4 regions of the Blautia aquisgranensis genome follow, and region 2 is predicted to be linked to each of the others. Evidence: riboswitches for the same ligand, from Rfam matches in the RefSeq annotation. Region 2 holds a riboswitch; each other region holds the start of a gene.
What was found. A riboswitch is a leader RNA that binds a small molecule or an ion and turns the genes downstream of it on or off. The one in region 2 is predicted to bind cobalamin.
Positions count from the first base shown of each region.

Region 1: another riboswitch for cobalamin. It lies ahead of nikB (nickel ABC transporter permease); the one in region 2 lies ahead of WMO28_RS02155 (leucine-rich repeat domain-containing protein).
Region 3: another riboswitch for cobalamin. It lies ahead of WMO28_RS12405 (cysteine-rich small domain-containing protein); the one in region 2 lies ahead of WMO28_RS02155 (leucine-rich repeat domain-containing protein).
Region 4: another riboswitch for cobalamin. It lies ahead of WMO28_RS12470 (sirohydrochlorin cobaltochelatase); the one in region 2 lies ahead of WMO28_RS02155 (leucine-rich repeat domain-containing protein).

Region 1 is NZ_JBBMEJ010000010.1:92,801-97,935, reverse strand. Features, by position in the region: gene hisB (imidazoleglycerol-phosphate dehydratase HisB) at 1-294, shown strand, start outside; gene hisIE (bifunctional phosphoribosyl-AMP cyclohydrolase/phosphoribosyl-ATP diphosphatase HisIE) at 310-1,590, shown strand; gene WMO28_RS09725 (M14 family metallopeptidase) at 1,727-2,686, shown strand; cobalamin riboswitch at 2,956-3,142, shown strand; gene nikB (nickel ABC transporter permease) at 3,332-4,270, shown strand; gene nikC (nickel transporter permease) at 4,271-5,098, shown strand.
Region 2 is NZ_JBBMEJ010000002.1:37,352-42,486, forward strand. Features, by position in the region: gene WMO28_RS02150 (Ig-like domain-containing protein) at 1-3,199, shown strand, start outside; cobalamin riboswitch at 3,284-3,469, shown strand; gene WMO28_RS02155 (leucine-rich repeat domain-containing protein) at 3,664-4,503, shown strand; gene WMO28_RS02160 (LOG family protein) at 4,540-5,097, shown strand.
Region 3 is NZ_JBBMEJ010000015.1:45,091-50,225, forward strand. Features, by position in the region: gene WMO28_RS12395 (glycyl radical protein) at 1-316, opposite strand, end outside; gene WMO28_RS12400 (PHP domain-containing protein) at 638-1,375, shown strand; gene WMO28_RS12405 (cysteine-rich small domain-containing protein) at 1,582-1,896, opposite strand; cobalamin riboswitch at 2,163-2,367, opposite strand; gene WMO28_RS12410 (NlpC/P60 family protein) at 2,551-4,017, opposite strand; gene WMO28_RS12415 (N-acetylmuramoyl-L-alanine amidase family protein) at 4,335-5,135, opposite strand, start outside.
Region 4 is NZ_JBBMEJ010000015.1:60,985-66,119, reverse strand. Features, by position in the region: gene WMO28_RS12480 (DNA internalization-related competence protein ComEC/Rec2) at 1-361, shown strand, start outside; gene WMO28_RS12475 (NAD(P)/FAD-dependent oxidoreductase) at 467-1,846, shown strand; cobalamin riboswitch at 2,145-2,319, shown strand; gene WMO28_RS12470 (sirohydrochlorin cobaltochelatase) at 2,478-3,773, shown strand; gene WMO28_RS12465 (hypothetical protein) at 3,997-4,986, shown strand; gene WMO28_RS12460 (ABC transporter substrate-binding protein) at 4,983-5,135, shown strand, end outside.

The DNA.
Region 1 (5,135 bases), on a different contig from region 2:
ATGGATGAGGTACTGGTACTTTGTGCGGTAGACCTTTCCGGCAGACCGTATCTTGGATGGGATGCTGAATTTTCCACAGAGAAGATGGGAGATATGGCAACGGAGATGGTAAAAGAATTCTTCTATGCGGTATCTTACTCTGCTGCTATGAACCTTCATATCAAGGTTCTGTCCGGCGGAAACAGCCATCATGTGGCAGAGGCTATGTTTAAGAGCTTTGCAAAGGCTCTTGATGCGGCTACACAGTATGATTCCCGAATCACAGATGTACTTTCCACAAAGGGAAGTCTCTGATACAAAGGAGAGGTTATGAATAAACAGTTGATTCCCTGCCTGTATCTTCACTCTGAGAAGGCAGTGACAGGATTTGGACAGAGAAATCTTTTCGGCGACGGTGATGTAGAGACCCTTGCAAAGTTTTACAGGGATAACGGAGCAGATGAGCTTCTTGTCTTTGACTTTTCTTCGGCAGATGCAGAGCATGATCGTGCCATCGGAAAAATCCGTGATATCTGTAAAAGTGCGGAGATTCCAGTGATCGCAGCCGGAAATATCAAACGTGTGGAAGATGTAAAGAAACTGATCTATGCAGGATGTGCCCGGGTTGTTCTGAATTTTTCAAAAGAAAGCAATATTGAACTTCTGGAAGAGGTATCCAGACGTTTCGGAAAAGACCGTATGGTGATCAGCATTTCAGATTTTAAAGAATTCACAGAGAATCAACAGCTGATCGAAGAATATGCAGACCGTATCCTGGCACTGGATACACTGCAGGGAGAAATTGCAGCGATCTCAAATATACCGATTATTCTTCATACAGATGAAAGCTCCAACGATAAGATCATGAAGCTTCTGGAAGATCTGGCCGTTTCCGGACTCTGCGGTGCATATGTGAGCAGCATGGAAGTTGATCTCCATGCACTGAAAGAAAGCTGTGAGAAAGCAGGAATCCCGGTCAATACCTTTAAAAGTAATATTGCATGGTCAGACTTCAAGCTGAACAGTGCTGGAATGGTTCCGGTCATTGTTCAGGATTACCGGACAGATGAAGTACTGATGCTGGCGTACATGAATGAGCTGGCTTTCAATACCACACTGAAGCTTGGGAAAATGACCTACTGGAGCCGCAGCAGGAATGAACTCTGGACAAAGGGACTGACCTCCGGGCATGTACAGTATGTGAAATCTCTGACTATTGACTGTGATAATGACACCATCCTTGCAAAGGTGGATCAGATTGGTGCTGCCTGCCATACCGGAAACCGTACCTGCTTCTTTAAGCCTCTGGTGCAGAAGGAATACAATGATACCAATCCTCTTCATGTATTCCAGAAGGTATACGATGTGATCGCAGACCGAAGGGAAAATCCGAAGGAAGGTTCCTATACGAGTTATCTTTTTGACAAGGGAATCGATAAGATCCTCAAAAAAGTCGGAGAGGAATGCACAGAGATCGTCATTGCGGCTAAGAATCCGGATAAAGAAGAAGTAAAATATGAGATTTCGGATTTTCTTTATCATATGATGGTTCTTATGGTAGAAAAGGGCGTCAGCTGGGAAGACATTACCAGTGAGCTTTCCAAGAGATAAAAAATGTTCCTTTTAAAAGTATTTTCGCGAATTCAGAGAAATTCTGGAAGGTTTTCATGTACAAGTTCGGTTAGGCATGATATACTTACTCAAAATGAGTGCGGAAATACAGAGATAAAAGAAAGGAAAACGGCCAATGATCAAAATTGATGACTGGGTGATAGAAAAGGGAGAGAAAGCACAGGGTGAGATCAAAATCACAGGAGGTGGCATGAGCATGCCGGCAACTGTGATCTGCGGAGTGGAGGATGGACCGACGATTCTGATCACAGCAGGTGTACATAGTGCGGAATACGTAGGAATTCAGGCTGCCATGGAACTGGCTAAAGAGTTTCAGCCAGAGGATCTGAAGGGAAATGTGATCGTGATTCCTCTTGTCAATGTCAGCGGATTTGAGCACAGGACCATGAGTATGGTTTACGAGGATGGCAAGAATCTGAACCGTGTATTCCCGGGAGACCCGAACGGAACAGCTGCTGACCGTATCGCCCATACAATGGTAACGAAGCTTTTTTCTATAACAGATTATTATATTGATCTTCACAGTGGTGACGGATATGAACAGCTGCATCCATATGTATATTATGTAGGTGTTGTGGATGATGAAACAGCAGATGCTTCCCTCCATATGGCAAGACACATTGGCGTGAAATATGTAGTTCGCTCTACAACTGCGACAGGTGGTGCTTACAATTACGCAGCTTCTCTTGGAATCCCTAGTATTCTCATTGAACGTGGCGGGCAGAGCTATTGGACCTGGGAAGAGGTGGAACAGGATAAGCGGGATGTACGCCATCTGGTGCTTCACCTTCAGGGAAAAAAATGTCACGGTCTGAAACATTATCGTCAGATGCTTCTTGAGAATGTTGTTTACGAATATGCGCCGTATACCGGATGCTGGTATCCGTCCAAGAAGCCGGGTGAATATTTCTTCAAGGGAGAAGATTTAGGAGAGCTGAGAGATTATCATGGAAACATTCTTTATACTTCCATTGCTACTGAGAATGGAGTAGTACTTTATCAGACAGCAAGTTTAAATATTATCGAGGACGGTCCAATGATCGCATATGCCGCGATCACAGAAACTTTGACCTGATCTTAACCCAAAAACCTATGTTTAACTTTGAAATTCTGTTGAGAATTGAACGCAGTTAAACATAGGCTTTTTTGCTCAGACAGGATATTTTGTGCAATATACATAATGGGGTATCTGTATTTTATGTAAAATACCCAACAGGGTATAGGTATATTTCCGAAAATTCAACGAAAAAGTTAAAAGATTTAAAAAAAATTAACATTTTTCTATAGACAGGAAACATTCTCTATAATATAATAAATCCGTAATTTAATAGCATTTGCTGATTTTTCATATCAGTCGTTGCAAGTTCCGCAAGGATTAATAGGGAAACCGGTGTAAATCCGGTACGATCCCGTCACTGTAATGGGGAATCCTCAGATGAATGCCACTGGCCTGGTGCGCGTAATAGAGCCGGGAAGGTGTCTGAGGGTAAGGAGCCTTAGTCAGGAGACCTGCTTGCAATTGTCCAGGAATGATTCTTACGGAAGATAGGAAGCATGCTTTTTGTGCCCGTTATTTCGTCACGGGCTTTTTTTGTGCGTATTTCTTAATTTTTCATGCAAATTCTGCATATTAGAGTCCCCTATATTTACTGATCTGATACTTACTTTTCGACAGAACGGCTGTGTTAAAAATCGCAACAAATGAGGAAAGGAGTAAAACGTGACAAAGAAACAAGTAGGAAAAAGATTTCTCCAGATCATCATCGTATTATTTGGAATCAGCTTTTTCACATTTGGACTGACCTACCTGTCACCTGGTGATCCTGCGGAGATCATGCTGACAGAGTGTGGTAATCTTCCGACACCGGAGCTTCTGGAGCAAACGAGACATGAGCTTGGTCTTGACCAGCCGTTTCTTGTACAGTATGGTTCCTGGCTGAAAGGTGTTGTTACAGGAGATATGGGACAGTCCTATTCTTTCAAAATGCCGGTAACAGATAAGCTGGTATCCTGTTTCTGGCCAACACTTAAGATGTCGCTTCTGGCACTTCTTATGATGGTCATCATTTCCATACCACTGGGAATTCTGGCAGCTGTATATCAGAATAAATTCCCGGACTATTTTGTAAGAGGTATCACTTTCGTCGGAGTATCCGTACCAAGCTTCTGGCTGGGACTTATTCTTCTCAGTATTTTTGGTGTGCAGCTTCGATGGATCAATGTAGCAGGAGGAAGTACCGATTTTAAATCCATGATCCTTCCGGCGCTGACTCTTGCACTTGCCATGTCTGCGAAATATACCCGTCAGGTAAGAAGTGCTGTGCTTGAGGAACTTCATCAGGATTATGTAACTGGTGCCAGAATGCGTGGAATCAAAGAAAGTGTGATTCTCTGGAAGCATGTTCTTCCGAATGTAATGCTTCCGCTGGTAACGCTTCTGGGACTTTCCCTTGGAAGTCTTCTTGGAGGTACTGCAGTTGTAGAGATCATTTACAACTGGCCTGGAATGGGAAATATGGCTGTAAAAGCTATTTCCTGCAGAGACTATCCTCTTGTACAGGGCTATGTACTGTGGATCGCAATTCTCTACATGTGCATTAACCTGCTTGTGGATCTGTCCTATACTTATCTCGATCCAAGACTTAAGGAGGATAGATAATTGAAAAAGGTATTACAAGTATTTAAAGAAAATAAGCAGTTTACTCTTTTCTTTATTCTGGGTCTTGTGGTGATCGGCGTTGCGATTTTTGCTCCGCAGCTTGCCCCGTATGATCCGCTGGATGCAGTTATGACCGAATCACTGCAGGAACCAAGCTCTGCACATCCTTTTGGAACAGATAAGCTTGGCCGAGATCTTCTGTCCCGTGTTATCTTCGGAACAAGAACTTCTCTTATCATGACCTTATGCCTGGTTGCAGTGATTTTTGTGATCGGTACATTTTTAGGAGTCATCGCCGGATATTTCGGCGGCGTTGTTGACGCAGTTATCATGCGTATCGCAGATATGATGATCTCCTTCCCGGGTCTTGTACTGGCTATCGCCATTGCCGGTATGCTTGGACCGAACCTTGTGAATGCCGTTATCTCCATCGCGGCTGTAAGCTGGACAAAGTATGCCCGTCTTGCAAGAAGTATGGTTTTAAAAGTCAAGAAGAGTCTTTATATAGAGGCAGCAGTTGTAAACGGAACGAAAACATGGAAAATTCTTCTTGTTCACGTTCTTCCGAACATGGTTACACAGATGGTGGTAACTGCGGCAGCAGATATCGGAACCATGATGCTGGAGCTGGCTTCCCTTTCATTCCTGGGATTTGGTGCAACAGCACCGACACCGGAGTGGGGACTGATGCTTAACGAAGGAAGAACCTACATGGCAAAAGCGCCATGGCTTATGATCTATCCTGGTATCGCAATCGTGATCTGTGTTGTTGTTTTCAACATGCTTGGAGACAGCATCCGTGATGTACTGGATCCGCGTCAGGATTAAATAAACCAAACCGTAATTTTATGTAACAAACCAACAC
Region 2 (5,135 bases):
ATACCAGATCGCAGGAACTTTCAGCCTGAAAGACTATCAGGCACCGGAGGGAAGTTCCCTGGAGTGGAACTGTACAGAGATGAAACCAGCCGGATGTATGGCGATGAGTTTAAGTGACGGAGAGCTTTTTGTTTATAAAAAAGGAAAGGCCGTTATTACAGCAACACAGATCAACAGCGACGGTTCCAGTGAGATTGTGGCGTATGCTTCCGTGATTGCAACAACGAAAAAAATCGACGCAGTCCGTCTTCTCATTGACGGTCAGGATGTAACAAACGGAAATTATACGGTAGCCGGTTCCGAAACAAAGAAGATTCAGGTACAGGGAAGATATGAGGGAGAAGAAGAATTCAGTGATATGGCTTTCTCCAGTTTCCGTTACAAAGCAGCTGATGAAACCCTGATCAAAAATGAAGAAAGCTACAGCTCTTTCACATTTGTGAAACCGGGAACTTCTTCCATCGCGGTAAGCTCCAAAGCACAGCCGGAAATTTCCGCCACAGTTTCCCTGACATCTACCTATGTGCCGGTAGAATCCATTGTTGTGGGAATGTCCGGACAGCAGGTGATCCACGGAAGAAACGCAAACAGTGACGGCCAGGAAGAGGACGGAAGAGTGGCTTTCAATCCGATTCCGGGAAGTGCGGTAGTGACTCCGGAAAACGCAAGCTTTGCTTCCGACTGGACGATTAAAAGCAGTGATGATACCATTGGATATTACAGCAACGGATCTAAGGTATTTGTTCCCAAGCAGGCCGGAAAAGTAACCTATACAGCAGAAATTAAAGATACAGATCCGGAAACAGGAAAGACCCGTACTGTAACAGGAAGCTCAGAAGTTGAGTATGTATATAAAAATCCGCTGACAGCTGTTTCTTCACCTGTAACAGAAGTTACGGTAAAAGCAGGAGAGAGTCAGGATATTGATCTCAGCTTTGTGGGAGAGCTCTCTGAGCAGGGGTATAACGTGACAGATCCGTCCATGAAATGGACATTTGATAAAAAAGGTGTCGCAGTTATCACAAAGAAAACAAGTGGCTACTGGAAACGTGAGGATGGTGCACCGGATACAAACAGCTACTTTATCGGAACCGATTACAGAATTACAGGAATTGGAGAAGGCACAGTAACAGCAACCGGTACACCGGTGGATCAGACAAATTCTCCGAAACCGGTGACAATTAAGATCACAGTAACAAAAGGTGACGGACAGGATACCGATAATACAAAACTTGCTTCAGAAGGAATCGAAAAGGCAGCGTCATACCTTGCAGATATTCATGAAACAAAAGGCTACAAATATGGAGATGAGTGGGCTGTATATGCACTTGCGCGTAGCGGAAAGACGATCGCACAGGATAAACTGGATGCATATTATAACTCTGTATGCGAGACAGTAAAAACCTGGAGCGCAGACCAGAAACCTACGGATATTGAGCGCGTAGCACTTGCTTTAACTTCCATGGGAAAAGACATCACAAATGTAAATGGTGTTAATCTGGCAGAGATGATATATAATTCACCGAAGCTGAAAAACGGATCCAATGAACTGATCTATGCACTGATTGCACTGGATGCGGCAGATATTCAGATACCTTCCGGTGCAAAATGGAATCGCGGTGCTATTATAGCGGAACTTGCAAAGTTCCAGAATTCAGCAAGTGGAGGAATCGGTCTTTCCGATGCGAGAGGTGGAAGCTCTGATATTACAGCAATGGCTCTTCAGGCACTTTCTGTTTACAGAAATCATAATACAGCAGCAAAAAAAATCTCCGATCAGGCACTTACCTATTTGAAAAATACAATGGGTGATGACTTCGGATATGGAACTTCAGAAAGTACTGCCCAGGTGCTTCTTGCTCTGACATCTATGGGAATTGATCCGTTGAGCGGTGATTTTGGAACTGTAAATATGAATCTGATCACCAATCTGACCGGCTATATTCAGAGTGACAATGGTTTTTCACATTCCATGTCCATGACGAAATCCAGTGAAATGTCTACGGTACAGGCTCTTCAGGCTCTGGATGCGTACAGTCGTTTTGTAAATAAAAAGACAGCTTACTGGGATCTTAAGGATAAAGGAGAGCATACAAAACACAGCTGGAATACAGGTGTGGTTACAAAGCAGTCCACATGTAAGGAAAAAGGAAGTAAAACATTTACCTGTACCTGGTGTGGCGAGAAAAAGACAGAATCTACAGCACTTGCAGATCATAAATGGAGTTCCTGGAAGACAACGAAAGAGGCTACAGTATTTGCTGCAAAACAGATCACAAGAACCTGTTCTGTATGCGGTAAAACAGAAATGAAAAACTCAGGAAGCAAGCTGAAAGCAACGATTAAGCTCAGTACATATGAAATTAAACTGGTTTCAGGAAAGTCCACAGATAAGGTAAAAGTAAGCGGACTGGCAAAAGGAGATTCCGTAAAATCCTGGAAATCAAGTGATACAGCTATTGTGAAAGTAGATAACAAGGGTGTGATCACTGCACAGAAGAAGACAGGAACAGCCTATGTTACCGTAACTCTGGCAAGTCAGACAACAGCAAAAGTAAAAGTAGTTGTGCAGAAGGCAGCACATGTGACTCATAAATGGAGCTCCTGGAAGACAACAAAAGCAGCTACGGTCTTTGCAGCAAAACAGATTACAAGAACCTGTTCTGTATGCGGCAAAAAGGAGACGAAAAGCTCAGGAAGCAAGCTGAAAGCAACAATTAAGCTTAATGCATATGAGATCAGGCTGAATCCGGGAAAATCCACAAACAAAGTGAAAGTAAGCGGACTGGCAAAAGGAGATTCTGTAAAATCCTGGAAATCAGGCAATACAGCTATTGTCAAAGTAAATAACAAAGGTGTGATCACTGCACAGAAAAAGACAGGTACAGCTTATATTACTGTAACACTGGCAAGTAAAAAGACAGCAAAAGTAAAAGTAATCGTACAGAAAGGAACTGTAAGAACAACAGCCATTACAGGCCTGAAATCCAGTATTACTCTGAAAAAAGGAAAAACGGATACATTAAAACCTGTACGTAAACCAATTACTTCTGCTGAGAAGATCACATACACTTCTTCCAATAAAAAAGTTGTTTACGTAAATGCTAAAGGAGTAATTAAAGGACTTAAAAAAGGAACGGCAGTTATTACTGTAAAATCAGGAAAAGCAGTTTATAAATGCAAGGTGACAGTAAAATAAATAATCCGGCTGCGTCAATACAGGATTGCCACGGTAAGAGAATTATGTTATAATTTCGGCACAGTTAAATATGGAAAAGTAATTCAACAATTACCGGTTTTAAGTTCTCTGTTATATCGACAGAGCCAAGAGGGAACAGGGTTAGAATCCCAGGCAGTCGTGCTACTGTATTTGTTTAGGTTTTCTGCATCCATTGTACATATTTTGTATGAGAAGGAGAAAGACCGTGATTACATAAGCCAGGATACCTGCTTAAAGCTGCTACCAGTTATTACACGCAATGATAAATGGAGTGGGAGATTGTTTTATTTTGTGAACCTTTTTTCGGGTTACGGAGAGAAAACAGCTTCCGGATTCAGAGATATTGCGGTAGCAGATGGTATTGTTTGAGAAAAACATGATTATAATACGGGTGCGATATCTTTCGGGATATTGCACCTGTTTTTTTATTTGAGAGGTAAAAAATGCAGAAAACACTGGTGTGGCGGTTACAGAAGGATGAAGAAAAAACATTTCTGAGAGGCTGTGCAGATAAGCATGGAGACAGACGGCTCGTTATCACATGGCCATATACAAAGATTGGTGATGAGGCACTGAAAAATAACATTCGGATCAAGGAGGCAGTTTTTTCAGACTGTGTAAGAGAAATCGGGAAGGAAAGTTTTTCGGGGTGTACGAGACTAAGAACGGTAGATACGCAAAAACTGAAAAAAATAAAAAACGGAGCATTTTCCGGTTGCGTAAATCTGAGAAAATTTCAGATTTCAAAAACAGTTGAACGCATGGGAAAAGGGATTTTTTCCGGATGCAAAAGATTACAGCAGGTTTCTTTTGATGACAATTTAAAGATTTTCAGAATTCCGGAAGAAACATTTATGGAATGCAGGGAGCTTTCGCAGATTATTCTGCCGGAAACTGTAAGAGAGATTGGAAGACAGAGCTTTTACAGATGTATAGAGCTGTCAGAAATAGAGATACCGAAGTCTGTGGAAAAAATAGAAGAAAAAGCTTTTTATCAGACTGGTCTGAAAAACCTGAAACTTCCGGAGAATCTGCATTTTATAGGAGAGAGTGCTTTTTTGAAATGCAAAGAACTGGAATACGTCAGAATTCCTCAAAGTGTGGAAACTGTGGAAAAATGGGCGTTTCATGGATGCAGTATGTTGAAAACAGTAGAATTTTCCGGAGATCCGGAGGTTCTTGGAGAGTGGATCATCAACAGAGGAACAAAGATTTTATGTAAAAAAGATACCAGGGTGGATGACTATTGTAGGAAGAATGGATTTGAGGTAAAATATTTCTGAGATGGTGTCATTTTGGAAAAAAGAGGAGAAGAAATCATGAATATCTGCATATACGGAGCATCCAGTGAGGAGCTCAAAAAAATCTATTATGAAAAGACAGAAGAGCTTGGACGACTGATGGCAAAAAGAGGTCACGGGCTTGTGTTTGGCGGAGGTGAGACTGGCCTGATGGGTGCAGCTGCCCGGGGAGTTTCCCATGAAAAAGGCTATATCCTTGGAATCTCGCCGAAATTTTTTGACCAGCCGGGAGTGCTGTATCAGCACTGTACGGAGTTTATTTTTACGGAAACCATGAGAGAGAGAAAACATCTCCTGGAAAGCCGTTCCGATGCTACGATCGTGGTACCCGGAGGAATCGGTACATATGAGGAATTTTTTGAGATCCTGACATTAAAGAGTCTGGGGCGGATCGATCGTCCGATCGTTCTCTATAACATCGAAGGCTATTATGACAGTATGAGAGAACTGCTGGAATATACGGCAGCTGAGAAATTTATGTCACGGGATGTTGTGGGACTTTGCAGGTTTATGAAGAATCCGGAGGAGATCCTGGATTATATTGAGAATTATAAGAATTACGGTGGGAAACTGTAAGTTCAAAAGCGACAGTGGTTCCGAAAAGAAAGACGCAG
Region 3 (5,135 bases), on a different contig from region 2:
GTGTAGCTACTGTATCCAGCTCATCCTCCAGCCACTGGAAAGAATATTCCGGGAATGTCTGACATCCTCTCGGTGCGATAGTACTACTTCCGACGATCAGCTCCTCATCACGGATGATGATCGGAATATTACGCAGAATATGAGCAAAAGCTTTCGCCCTTCTCGTAATGATCGGCTCATCTTCAGTTTCTTTGTAAGACTCTGTGACAAGTTTCGCTCTGGCAGATTCGATCACCGGCATCTTCGCATAAAGATTATCAACAAGATGCGTGATCCTGTCTGTTTTCGGGATATCTGCTATATGAAATTTCTCCATGATTCTCCTTTCTCACAACCGGCTGTTTCTGGTGATCTGTCTGCCTCCACGCTTCCAGAACCGCTCCTGTCCGGCTATGTGCTCATGTACTTTCATTATACCTTACCCCCACTTTGATGTCAACGAAATCCAACATGTATTCCTTGCCGTTTTTGTGGTTTTTGTAGGTTGAATTCTGTGAGTTTTATTTGTTTTTCGTGTAATTGAGATTTTTTCTATTGACTTTATTTTTCCACTCTGCCATACTTGTTTTATCAGAATTCATTAGAAAACATATCCGTTCCCAATACAGGAAACGAACTGTAAAAGAGGTGTATTTTTATGTATCTTTCCGATATGCACACCCATTCCATTGCCAGCGGACATGGCACGGAATGCACGATCACCAACATGGCGCGGGCTGCCGCAAAAAAAGGGCTCCGTCTTCTTGGCATCACGGATCACGGTCCCGGAACGCTGGCTGCCGGAACTTCTTCTTATTTCCGCAGTCTCACCTACTCTCCGAAGGAGCATTTCGGAGTTGAGCTTCTCTACGGGATCGAGCTGAACATTCTTGACCGGAATGGCACCGTAGATCTGAATCAGGAATTATTAGGTAAACTTGACTATGCAATCGCCAGCATGCACAGCTGGAACTACCGCTGTGGTACCCGTAACGAGAACACTGAAGCTTTTATCAATGTAATGAAAAATCCCTGTGTCAAGATCCTGGGACATAGTGATAATACTCATTATCCTGTTAATTATGATATCCTTGCCAGAGCCGCAAAAGCAACCGGCACGATCTTTGAGATCAACGAAGCATCCCTGGCGCCTTACGGATATCGCGGGGATACCAGAGAAAACTGTTTCGAGATCCTGCGCTGCTGCCGCAAATATGATCTCCCGCTGCTTCTTTCCAGTGACAGCCACGGGCCGGAACACATCGGCGACTTTACATATGCTGCTGATTTTGTTCATCAGGCCATGTTTCCGGAGCGTCTGATCCTGAACAATCAACTTCCACGGCTGAAGGTATTTTTGCAGACGCATGAAGATTCTGTTCTTTCACAATTGTAAATCTCTGCAAAAAATTTCAGCAGCTTCCTGTACTGATTTTCCAATAGTCCTGTGAGAGCCAGGCTGACATTTTTTTGTCAGTACCGGCTCTTTTCATTTGATGCTGCAGCATATTTCGTATTCTTTAACGCATCAAAAAAGCCAGGTCGACATTTTTCCTCGTCAACACTGGCTTTTATATACCCACTTCTTATATTTATCATACCTTAATACGGTTTCTTCACATTCTCTTCCGTATTCTCTCTCTGCTTACGCACAAGATCTGCAAGTTCTTTATACTTACCTGTAATATATCCGTAATTTTCTCTTCTGTGTGGAAGCTTACATCTGGAGCAGTCCTTGATGCCGCTGTCCAGGAACCGGAAATTACCGCCGCATTTATCTCCCAGCGCATATAACGGGCAATAGCAGAACAGGCAGTTAAAATTGTCCGGGTCTGCTCCCGTATGGCATGGAAAATACTCACATTTCTTATGACTGTAATAAGAAAATTCCTTGCCCTCCCAATATGGTTTTGCCATGACCACAACCTCCTCCCAAGGTTATGCACTCATGATTTTTCCCATAAAAAAAGAGGTAGCGATGCCACCCCGGGGTAGAAATATAATCCGTTCATGAGTGCGCGGAGGGAACGAATGTATCCGGAGTAGTATCGCCTGCCATTTAATCATGTATAATTCATATGAACAGGCGCATTCCATAAAAAAATGCCTACTCTCGTAAAAAAGTAGACAACGTTCCAGGGGTGCGGAGTCCCTGAAATGGTTGTTACACTTTACACGGAAGTTTAACCTCGCCATAACAAGCAGGTTTCCTGGCTCCGGGATCATCGCTCCTCTCTCCTTCTCATACTTACGTACAATGGATTCTGAGATTCGCTCCTCCGTTACAGTGACCGGATCGCTCAGGTTTCTCACCTGATTCCCTTTTCTGCTGGTCTCTGATAATTATCAGATAACTGTCAGACACCCTCAGCACTTGCTATGTTCAATATGGAATTATACTGACATTATAATAACACCATGTTAATTCTGTGTCAATACCATTTGCTTATTTTTTTGAAGTTTTTCAACAATATATAAAATCACGCAAAAACAGCCCGATGAATTGCTTTGGCTTTTCACCGGGCTGCTGTATTTCTTAATTCAGGCTGATATTTATCTGTCTCTTTTTTCTTATACGAGACGTCTTACAGATACGATTGTTCTGTATGTAGCGTCATTGCTGACCTTGATACCATCCTGGGAATTGGAAGCATGAACAATCTGACCGTCACCCATATAGATAGCAACATGTCCGCCGTAGCAGATCAGATCTCCTGGCTGTGCATCTGCGTAAGATACCTCTGTACCTGCATTCTGCTGCTCATACGATGTTCTCGGAAGGCTTACGCCAAAGTTCGCATATACGCTCTGCACAAAACCGGAGCAGTCTGCACCGTTGGTAAGGCTTGTTCCGCCCCATACATACGGATTACCTACAAACTGTGTTGCATAATCTACAACAGATGAACCGGATCCGCTGCTGTAGGAAGAAGAGCTTTCGCTGTCAGAAGAAGTATCTTCTGAATTATCCTCTGACGCATCTGCTGCTGTTTCTCCGCCTTCATCGTAATCAGCATTGTCTTCTGCTGTATCTGTATTATCACCATCAGTATTACCGGACTCATCTGTTATCACATTGCCATCCTCATCATACTGAACATCTTCATTTTCCCCGGCATCCGTATCTTCATCTGTGTTCTCGATCACATTGCCGTCCTCATCGTACTGAACATCTTCGCTCGCATCTGCTTCATTCTGCTGCGCCTCAGCCTCTGCCTGACGTCTTGCTTCTTCCTCAGCCTCTGCCTGTGCTCTTGCAGCCGCTTCAGCTTCTGCCTGACGTCTCGCTTCCTCCTCAGCAGCAATACGCTCTGCCTCTAATCTCTGAAGCTCTGCTGTCTGCTCTGCAAGAAGATTCGCATAATCAGTAGCCTGCTGCTGTGCATAAGCGATCTCATTATCATAATCTGCAGATGTTGCACGTTTCTCATCCAGCTGTGCCTGAAGATTCTGGGACTCTGCCTCATATTCCTGCTTCATTCCCTCGAGTTCAGCCTTCTCCTGTGTATACTGTGCTTCCAGGCTGGCTACCTGCTCGATTGTGTTGGAATATTTCTCAAGGCTCTTTCTGTCCTGCTCATATGTCTTCTGTGTATACTCAGCTCTCGTAAGAAGCTCAGACAGATTCTCGGCATTGAGCATCATCTGAAACCACGCATCATCTCCACCTTTCTCATAAAGGTACTGAATACGTTTCTTCATCGCCCCATACTGCTTCTCCTTAGCATTCTTCGCTTTCTCAAGGTTAGTCTGTGTAGATGCAATGTCGGCTTCTTTATTGGAGATATCTCCTTCCAGCGTCTGAATCGAAACCATCACGTTTACAAGATTCGCGTCTAGAGTTGAAATTTCGCCTTCAATCTGCGATTTCTGTGCAGAAAGCTCATCCAGTCTGGAATATGTTGCATTCAACTGCTCGTTGGTTGCATCCATCTCCTGCTGAAGTGCTGCTTCATCTTCTCTTGTTGCGCTTACGCTGACTACCTGTGCTCCGCTGATGATGAGCGCCAGTGTCAAACATAATATTCTTTTCTTCATGACTGTTCACCCTCGCAATCTGATTCTGAATTCTGATTATATGGCGGATATTCCTGATCCGCTCTACTACCTATTCATGTCTGCTGTTATTTCATCTGTCAGCAGTTCATGTAATATTTCTGAAATATCTTGTTTCAATCTTTGTATATATTAACACAGTGTTATTTGGATTGCAAGGATTTTCTATTATTTAGTTTAAAATTTTGTAACATTTATTAATGTTTTCGACATTAAAAATGGAAAAATCCTGTTTCTCAAGGATTTTCCCATTTTGTTTGTTACATATTTTTTTCATTTTTTCACAAGATCTGTACAGATCAGAACAGATCTGCAAGAATCTGATTCGCAGTTTTATTCAGATATCCGTCCGGATCAGAAAGTGTGTTTCTGTTCCATCTGAAATATGCTCCGTTACGAATGTAATTGCCGCTTGACTCATGATAATCATATTTAGCTGCGCCCGGATACTTGGCCATGTAAAGTTCTGCAAGTTTGATTGCCTGGCTTCCATAGGTTCCATTTGGTGTCGGTGTACCGGAAATCTGAACACCTGCATTCGGTGTACAATGCAGAATTACAACACTCTTATCTGCACACTGTCCGAGAACCATCCATGTATGACCATCATTATATCCGATATCTCCAGGATAAAGCTTATATCCTGAGCTTGCAAGCGATGCCTGGGAAACAATAGTTCCCAATCCCTTTCCTGTGTACAGCGATCCGATATCTCCTGAAACTGTTGTGTACATTACTCCACCGGATTTGTTCTGCATAATCTGATAAACAGACCAGCCTACATATCCGGAACAGTCAAGACCTTTCTGCTCTGTACTCTCGCTGAGATCCATATAATATCTGTAATTATAGGAACTGGAATTGCTGTTATACCATTCTTTCCATCTGGAACTTACACCCTTTCGGGTCGCATCAGACCAGTTATGTCCGCCACCCCATACATACAAGGTCTGTCCCACAGGCTTCAGCGCATTAGCCAGGAAATTTTTGATCGTCTTTGTTCCTGTGGAAGTCGCCGTACCCGGGTTATTATTCACCTGAAGAATTCCACTGCTGCTGAATGTATACTGTTTTCCGCCAATCGTCTTCGTACCTGTCGC
Region 4 (5,135 bases), on a different contig from region 2:
AATGGAGCTTATTTATGGCGATTTCGAAATGCTTTTTACAGGGGATATCGGAGAAGAAACGGAGAAAAAACTGTTATCCGAAGGCAGACTTAAGGATGTGGACTGTCTGAAAGTGGGACATCATGGCTCGCGGTATTCTTCCTCTGAGGCATTTCTTGCTGCTGTGAAACCGGAGATTTCCGTTATTTCATGTTCGTCTACGAATACCTATGGTCATCCTTCACCGGAAACTATACAACGTCTGGAAGCATGTGGCTCCCAGGTGGAATATACCATGAAAAACGGTGCGATCACACTGGAGACAGATGGAAAAAAGCTTCAGCTTTATGAAAATAATCCAAAACGTGAAAAAAACAAGTGACTTTTGGACAGACTTGTTGTAGAATAGTCAGGGTTTGTGCAAAAACGAAACAAGAATGCGGATGAACCTGTCCGCTTCACACACAAGACAAGGAGTTTTTTATTTATGAAATATGATGTACTTATCGTAGGTGCAGGTCCTGGAGGGATTTTTGCAGCCTATGAACTGATGAATAATGACCCGGAGAAAAAGATCGCGGTATTTGAAGCCGGTCATCCTCTGGAAAAAAGAAAATGCCCGATCGACGGTGAAAAAATAAAATCCTGCATCCACTGCAAGACCTGTGCGATCATGAAAGGCTTTGGTGGTGCCGGTGCTTTTTCCGATGGAAAATATAACATCACCAATCAGTTTGGCGGAACTCTGTATCAGCATATCGGCAAGGATACTGCCACAGAGCTGATGGAGTATGTAGATAAGCTGAACCTGATGCACGGCGGAGAGGGAACGAAGCTCTATTCCACAACAAACAGTGAGATCCGTAAGCTCTGTCTTCAGAACGGACTGCATCTTCTGGATGCTTCTGTCCGCCATCTTGGAACAGATATCAACTATGTGGTACTGCAGAATCTCTATGAGAAGATGAAGGAGCATGTAGATTTCTATTTTGATGCTTCTGTAGACAAGGTTGAGAAAACAGAGGACGGTTACGCAGTTCTTGTGAATGATCAGCGTTACGAGGGAACTTACTGTATCATTTCCGCAGGACGAAGCGGAAGTAAGTGGATGGAGTCCGTATGTACAGATCTTAAGATCCCGACACTTTCCAACCGTGTGGATATTGGTGTTCGTGTGGAGCTTCCGGCAGAGGTGTTCAGCCGCCTGACTGATGAGCTTTATGAGAGCAAGATCGTTTACCGTACCGAGAAATTCGAGGATATGGTACGTACCTTCTGTATGAATCCGCGAGGCGTTGTCGTTAATGAGAATACCAATGGAATCATCACAGTAAACGGACACAGCTACGAGGATCCGGCCAAACATACCAACAACACCAACTTTGCACTTCTTGTATCCAAGCATTTCTCAGAGCCGTTCCATGACAGTAACGGATATGGCGAGAGTATTGCCAGACTTTCCAATATGCTTGGTGGCGGTGTTATGGTTCAGCGTTTCGGAGATCTGATCCGTGGAAGACGAAGCACAAAAGCCCGTATCGAGGAGAGCTTTGTGACACCGACACTTTCCGCAACACCGGGAGATTTAAGTCTTGTAATGCCGAAACGTATCCTGGATGGAATCATCGAGATGATCTATGCGCTGGATAAGATCGCGCCGGGTACAGCAGACGACGATACACTGCTCTATGGTGTGGAGGTTAAATTCTATAACATGGAAGTTGAAATCGACGAAAATCTGGAGACCTGTCACAAGGGACTTTTCGTTATCGGAGACTGCAGCGGCGTGACCCATTCACTTTCCCATGCATCTGCCAGCGGAATTTATGTGGCCAGATATCTGAAACAGGAATATTTTGGTAAATAAATATAGTGGAATATAAAATCAGGAAAGAGCTTCTTCTTATGTATAGTTATATATGGGAAGGGGCTTTTTCTATTTGGAAATGAACTGCAGGTCTGGTTCTGAAAACAGGACAGGAAATGTAAACTATAAATAAAAAATATAATTTTAAATCAACTATATATTTTTCACATAAATAAAATATATAGTCAGATAATAACTGACAGATTCAAGGTAAAAGCTCCTAATAATCGGACAGTCGGCTTGACATTTATGTAATTTTGTGGTAAAAAAGAGACATCCAGATTAAATTGAATATGTGCAAATGTTATAGCGATAAGGTTGCATCAGATCTGATGCGTAAAAGAGAATCCGGTGGGAATCCGGAACGATACCGTCACTGTGAAAGGGGAGCTGTTTTTGAAACCACTGGGAGACCGGGAAGGAAAAGCAGCGCTGAACCAAGTCAGGAGAACTGCCTTATTGAGAGATCCTAGATTCGCGGTTTACGAATCTGTATTCTCCATAACAATACAGAACTTCTTTTTATGTATTGCGAAGAGAATCCTTTATGTAAGACAGGCGGCCGCGGAGAGCAGCCGTTTTTTGTATGTATCGCAGATCTGGAAAATACATGAAAAGAGGACGATAAGAAATGAAAAGAAAAACTATGTTAGCTCTGATGCTCGCAGTTTCCATGACATGTTCCATGGGTGCAGCTACAACAGCAATGGCAGCAGATGACTCCGCAACAGAGGAGAGTGCTGAGGACACTACAACAGAGACTTCTGATGCAGATAAAGAAGCAGCAGACAACGTAGCTTCCCTGATCGATAAGATTTATGTTCAGGAGAGAACTGATACAACAGATGAGGACTGCAAGGCAGCCAAGGAAGCATGGGATGCACTTACCGACGCACAGAAAGAGCTGGTAGAGGGAGAGAACGCTGATCCGGACTACTTCGGACGTGACACAGGTGATGCTTCCAAGGATGATCCACGTAACCAGGATGAGATCGGAGAGAACGAGCTTCTGGTAGTAAGCTTTGGTACATCCTTCAACGACAGCCGTGCAGAGGATGTCAAAGGAATCGAGGATGCCCTGGCAAAAGCATATCCGGACTGGTCTGTAAGAAGAGCTTTCACAGCACAGATCATCATCAACCATGTTGAGGCAAGAGACGGAGAGAATATTGATAACATGCAGCAGGCACTTGACCGTGCAGTGGCAAATGGTGTTAAGAATCTGGTTGTTCAGCCGACACATCTGATGCATGGCGCAGAGTATGATGAGATGACAGAAGCAATCAACGAATATAAAGATAAATTTGAGTCTGTAGCAATTGCAGAGCCAATGCTTGGTGAGGTTGGTGACGATACAACTGTGATCAACGATGATAAGAAAGCTGTTGCACAGGCTATCACAGATACAGCATGCAAGGAAGCTGGTTTCGACAGCATGGATGCAGCAGCAGAGGCTGGTACAGCATTTGTATTCATGGGACATGGTACTTCCCATACAGCCAATATTACATATGATCAGATGCAGACACAGATGGAAGACCTTGGACTCAAGAACGCTTTCATCGGTACTGTAGAGGGTAAGCCGGAAGATACCGCATGTGATAAGGTTATCGAGAAAGTTAAAGAGGCAGGATACAAGAACGTTGTTCTTCGTCCGCTGATGGTTGTTGCCGGTGACCATGCAAACAACGATATGGCCGGTGATGAGGAGGATTCCTGGAAGAGCCAGTTTACAGCATCCGGAGACTTCGACAAGGTAGACTGCCAGATCGAGGGTCTTGGAAGAATTGAAGCTGTTGAGCAGATCTATGTAGATCATACAAAAGCTGCAATCGATTCTCTTGGAAGCTCCGATGAGTCCGCAGACGCAGATGCTTCTGCAGAGTCTGACGCATCCGCAGATTCCGCTGAGGATTCCGCAGAATAAAAATATATATCTGATCTTCAGTCAGATAAAAATAGAAAATGAATGTAACTGCCCGGAAAGACTAGGAAGACTGTCTTCCGGGCAGATTGCTATTGAAAACAGCGGTTCAGGAGAGTACTGCATGAGACAGGAGCTTATGGAGTGCTTTCCTGAAATGCTGTATATACAAGAAAAATGCTTCATATTAAGAAAATGTTTTACATAAGGAAGGGAGAAACTAATTATGAAAAAACGTTATGTAAATTTGCTTCTTGCAATGGTAAGTGCATCTGCCATGATGCTTGCATCTGTGCCGGTAATGGCAAAAGATGATTCCGCAAAGACAGAATCCAGTGAAGATGCCAAGGCAGAGGACGAGAAGGAGACAGATACTGCCAAAGAAAGCACACTGGAGGATGGTACCTACCAGGCAGAATTTGATACAGACAGCAGTATGTTTCATGTAAACGAGGCAAATGACAAGAAGGGAACACTGACAGTAAAGGATGGAAAAATGACCATTCACGTAAGTCTGGTTTCCAAAAAGATCGTAAATCTTTTCCAGGGAACAGCAGAGGATGCCGAAAAGGACGGAGCCGAGATTATTGAGCCGACCACTGATACTGTGAAATACAGCGATGGTTATACAGAAGAGGTATATGGCTTTGACATCCCGGTACCGGCTATTGACGAGGAGTTTGATGTGGCAATCCTCGGTGAGAAGGGAAAATGGTACGACCATAAGGTCAGCGTCAAGAATCCGGAAAAGGATGATACAGCAGCAGAAGAGACAACGGAAGCATCTGATAAAAAAGAAGAAAAATCCGATGATGCGAAGGAAGACAAGAGCACAGACAGCAAGAAATCTGCTGAAAAATCCGACGGTAAGAAGCTGGAAGACCTGAAGCTTGAGGACGGAACTTATGAAACAGATGTAACACTTGCCGGCGGTTCAGGAAGAGCAACGGTAGAGTCTCCTGCAAAAATAGAGATTAAGGACAAGGAAGCCACAGCAACCATCATCTGGAGCAGCCCGAATTATGATTATATGATCGTTGACGGCGAGAAATACACACCGGTAAACAAAGACGGAAATTCCACATTTGAGATTCCGGTCACCGTTTTTGATGCAGAGATGGAAGTGACAGCAGATACCGTAGCCATGAGTACACCTCATGAGATCGACTACACGCTGACCTTTGATTCCACATCCATGAAAAAGGCAGAAAAATGAAAAAAATAATTAAATATCTGGTTCTGACAATGCTTCTTGTTCTGGGAATGACCGTGGGAGTGCAGGCCGCAGAGACAGAACATAAACCGACAGAGATTAAGGATCTTACTTTTGATCACAGCATGGAGCTTTCTTATGCAAAGGAATTC